One region of the Mycoplana sp. ABR4_002 genome, then DNA from elsewhere that is predicted to be linked to it. Evidence: riboswitches for the same ligand, from Rfam matches in the RefSeq annotation. Region 1 holds a riboswitch; the other holds the start of a gene.
What was found. Region 1 has a riboswitch for S-adenosylmethionine ahead of ACXAGF_RS02070 (O-succinylhomoserine sulfhydrylase). Riboswitches for the same ligand answer to the same signal wherever they lie in the genome.
Positions count from the first base shown of each region.

Region 2: another riboswitch for S-adenosylmethionine. It lies ahead of metA (homoserine O-acetyltransferase MetA); the one in region 1 lies ahead of ACXAGF_RS02070 (O-succinylhomoserine sulfhydrylase).

Region 1 covers NZ_JBSWVO010000001.1:424,821-427,016, reverse strand. Annotated here, with positions in the region: gene ACXAGF_RS02075 (2'-deoxycytidine 5'-triphosphate deaminase) at 1-926, opposite strand, end outside; SAM riboswitch at 1,002-1,080, shown strand; gene ACXAGF_RS02070 (O-succinylhomoserine sulfhydrylase) at 1,127-2,196, shown strand, end outside.
Region 2 covers NZ_JBSWVO010000001.1:3,915,553-3,917,748, reverse strand. Annotated here, with positions in the region: partial or broken gene ACXAGF_RS18700 (N-acetyltransferase family protein) at 1-201, opposite strand, end outside; gene metA (homoserine O-acetyltransferase MetA) at 206-1,129, opposite strand; SAM riboswitch at 1,186-1,263, opposite strand; gene ACXAGF_RS18690 (AAA family ATPase) at 1,314-2,153, opposite strand.

The DNA.
Region 1 (2,196 bases):
ACGGCGCGGCTGCCGCTGCCGCCGGCGGCGGCATGGCCGAAGCCGGGGTCGAAGAAACCGGCGTAGTGGACGCGAAACTCGCCGACCAGCGGATCGAACGGCGTCATCTCCGCGGCGTAGAGCGGTGGCACGTGAACGGCCTCGCGCGAGACGAGAATGTAGAATTCGTCCGGATCGAGGATCAGGTCGTTGCGACCGCGGCTGAACAGCGGCTCCCAGAAGTCGAACACGTCGTGCTGGTTCTTCTCGTCGACGTCGACGACGGCGGTGTGATGCTTGCCGCGGTAGCCGACGAGCCCGTCCGGGCCGCTCCCCTTGAGGTCGATCGAGAGCGCAATGCCGCCGCCCGACACATTCGGCGCCTCGCTGGCCACCAGAGTGTCGGACGAATGCAGCTTGAGCAGTTCGGCATCCGACAGGATCGCGTTGCCGTTGCGGAAACGGATCTGCGACAGGCGCGAGCCACGCCGCACGACGACCGGGAAGGTGCGCGGCGAAATCTCCAGGTAGAGCGGCCCCTTGTAGCCGGCCGGCACCTTGTCGAACTCCTGCGCGCGGTCGGTGATGACGCGGGTGAAGATGTCGAGACGACCGGTGGAGCTCTTGGGGTTGGTCGAGGCCGACAGGCCGGCGGGCAGATCGAGCCGTTCCATCAGCGGCACGATGTAGACGCAGCCCGTCTCCAGCACCGCGCCCTCGGACAGGTCGATCACGTGCAGCTTCAGCCGGTCGAGCTTGTCGGCGACGAGATGTGCGGGCCCGGGAAGAAAGCTCGCCCGGACGCGAAAGGCCTTCGAGCCGAGGCGCAGATCGAGGCTGGCCGGCTGGACCTGGTCCGGATCCAGAGCCGCCTCGCTTGCGAGCCTGCCGCCGTCGAACAGTGCCCTGATGGCGCGGTCCGCCAGAATTCCCGTGTCACGTGCCATGAGCCAATCCTTAGAAACTTGCCGACAAAACCAAATGCGGGCAATTGACGCAAGCGCCGCCAGGCAGTATGGACCGGATTATCCCGTGGTGATTTGGCCGGTCGGCTTGCAGCCACGTTAAACAAGTAGCTAAAAAGGCCGGGTGTCGAACCGGCCTGCTTTTTGCGGCCGGTTTTTTTGTTTTGGAAGGCGATGATCTCATGAGCAAGTCCTGGCGCCCGGCAACCCAGCTCGTCCACGGCGGCACCTCCCGTTCCCAGCACGCCGAAACGTCCGAGGCGATCTTTCTGACGCAGGGCTTCGTCTACGAGAGCTCCGCGGCGGCCGAGGCACGCTTCAAGGGCGAGACCGAAGGCTTCATCTACGCCCGCTACGGCAGCCCCACCAACGACATGTTCGAGCGGCGCATGTGCCTGCTCGAGGGCGCGGAAGACGGCCGCGCCATGGCCTCGGGCATGGCGGCGGTCGCCGCCGCCATCCTCTGCCAGGTGAAGGCCGGGGATCACATCGTCGCCGCCCGCGCGCTGTTCGGCTCCTGCCGCTGGGTCGTCGAGACGCTCGCGCCGAAATACGGCGTCGAATGCACCCTGGTCGACGGGCGCGACCTGGCCAACTGGGAAAGGGCGATCCGCAAGAACACCAAGGTGTTCTTCCTGGAAAGCCCGACCAACCCGACACTCGAGGTCGTCGACATCGCCGGGGTGTCGGCGCTGGCCAACCAGATCGGCGCCAAGGTCGTGGTCGACAACGTCTTTGCCACGCCGCTGTACCAGAAGCCGCTGGAACTTGGTGCGCACATCGTCGTCTATTCGGCCACCAAGCACATCGACGGCCAGGGACGCTGCCTCGGCGGGATCGTGCTGTCCGACAAGCAGTGGATCGAGGAGAGCCTGCAGGACTACTTCCGCCACACCGGCCCCGCCATGTCGCCGTTCAACGCCTGGACCCTGCTGAAGGGCGTCGAGACGCTGCCGCTGCGCGTACGCCAGCAGACCGAGAACGCCTCGCGCGTCGCCGACTTCCTCGCCGGGCATCCGAAGGTTGCGCGGGTGATCTATCCCGGCCGCAAGGATCACCCCCAGGCGGACCTGATCGCGCGGCAGATGAGCGGCGGCTCGACCCTGGTATGCATCGAACTCAAGGGCGGCAAGGACGCCGCCTTCGCCTTGCAGGATGCCCTCGAGATCGTGGAAATCTCCAACAATCTCGGCGACGCCAAGAGCCTGATCACGCATCCCGGCACGACCACACACAAGAACCTGAGCGAGGA
Region 2 (2,196 bases), 3.5 Mb from region 1:
GGCGAGGCCGACCGGCCTTCCGTCGAGGACGGCGAGGAGGCCCGCACTCTCATTGCTGCCCTCGCCGGTGAGGCGGGCGAAGGTGGAGCGGAAGATCGCCTCGGGCAGGACGGTCTCGTAGAAGGCGAGATAGGCGGTCCACAGCCGGCGCCAATCGTCCGCGTCGTCCGACGCCAGCGGTCTGACTACGAGGCCGTGCATCCGCTCATCCCTCCGAACCGATCCTCTCCAGGTCGTATGGCGTCGTCTGGTACATTTCGTTGATCCAGTTGCCGAACAGAAGATGGGCATGGCTGCGCCAGCGGTTCAAGGGGGCGATCGACGGATCGTTGTGGGGGAAGTAGTTGCTCGGCATCTTGATCGGGACACCGGCATCGACATCGCGGAAGTATTCCTCGGCCAGCGAGGTCGAGTCGTATTCGACATGATTGAAGACATAGAGCCGCTTTCCCGCCTTCTCCTGCACGAAGCAGACGCCGGTCTCGTCCGATTCCATCAGGATCTCCAGGCCGGGGCGCTTGCGGATGTCCTCGGCCCGCACTTCCGTCCAGCGCGAGACCGGAATCTGGAAATCGTCGGAGAAGCCGCTGAGGAAGACCGACGACGGATTGCGGTTGTGGTGGCGGAAGACGCCGAACGCCTTCTCGTCAAGGGTGTACTTGGGAACGCCGTGGAAGTGGTAGATCGCGGCCATCGCGCCCCAGCAGACGTTCAGCGTCGAATGGACGTGGGTATCGGTCCAGTCGAAGATCCGCTTCATCTCGTCCCAGTAGGTGACGTCCTCGTAGGCAAGCGTCTCGATCGGGGCGCCGGTGATGATGAAGCCGTCGAACTTGCGGTGGCTGATCTCCTCCCAGGTGTCGTAGAAGGCGAGCAGATGGTCCTCCGAGGTGTTCTTTGCCCGGTGGGCGCCGATGCGCACCAGAGACAGCTCCACCTGCAGCGGCGAGGCGCCGACGAGGCGGGCCATCTGGATTTCGGTCCTGATCTTGTTCGGCATGAGATTGAGCAGCCCGATCTGCAACGGGCGGATGTCCTGCCGGACCGCCACCGTCTCGGTCATCACCCGCACGCCCTCGTGCACGAGGGTCTCGAAGGCGGGCAGCGTATCTGGGATCTTGATGGGCATGGCTCACTCGACAAAAACAAAAGACCGGCGGCGACTTTGTCGCGACCGGTCCACGGAAGGTTCTTCTCGCGGCCCTTTAGCGACTTGTTTTACGTGGCTGCAAGCCGGCCGGCCAAATCACCACGAAGGCATCCTAGATAGCGCCTGCGCGCGCGAAAATCAATTCCGGCGCGCCGTCGCCGCCTCATCCCTCGCGCCGCGCCATGAACGCCAGCCGCTCGAACAGGTGCACGTCCTGTTCGTTCTTCAGAAGGGCGCCGTGGAGCCTGGGCAGCATGGTCTTCGGATCGCTGCGCAGGTCGGCCGGCTCGACCTCGTCGGCAACGAGCAGCCGGATCCAGTCGAGGGCTTCGGAGGTCGACGGCCGCTTTTTCAGACCCGGGGTCTCGCGAAGGTCGAAGAACACGGACAGGGCGGCCGACAGCAGCGCCTTGCGGATGCCCGGATAGTGCACCTCGACGATGCGCGACAGAGTCTCGGCGTCGGGGAAGCGGATGTAGTGGAAGAAGCAGCGGCGGAGGAAGGCGTCCGGCAGTTCCTTCTCGTTGTTGGAGGTGATGATGACGATCGGCCGGTTGACCGCCGAAACCGTCTCGCCCGTCTCGTAGACGTGGAACTCCATCCGGTCGAGTTCCTGCAGCAGGTCGTTCGGGAACTCGATGTCGGCCTTGTCGATCTCGTCGATGAGCAGCACCGTCTTTCGCGGCGCGGCGAAGGCCTGCCAGAGCTTGCCCCTGCGGATGTAGTTGCGAACGTCGTTGACCTTCCCGTCGCCGAGCTGGCTGTCACGCAGGCGCGAGACGACGTCGTATTCGTAGAGGCCCTGCTGGGCCTTGGTGGTCGACTTGACGCTCCACTCGATTAGATCGAGGCCGAGGGCGGCCGCGACCTGCCGCGCCAGTTCGGTCTTGCCGGTGCCGGGCTCGCCCTTCACCAGCAGCGGGCGCTCGAGCCGGATCGCCGCGTTTACGGCAACCATCAGGTCCTTGTCGGCGACGTAGTCGGCTGTTCCGGAAAACTGCATGCTCTTGCCCTGCGCTGGCGTTGCGGAGCCCCATATAGGATGG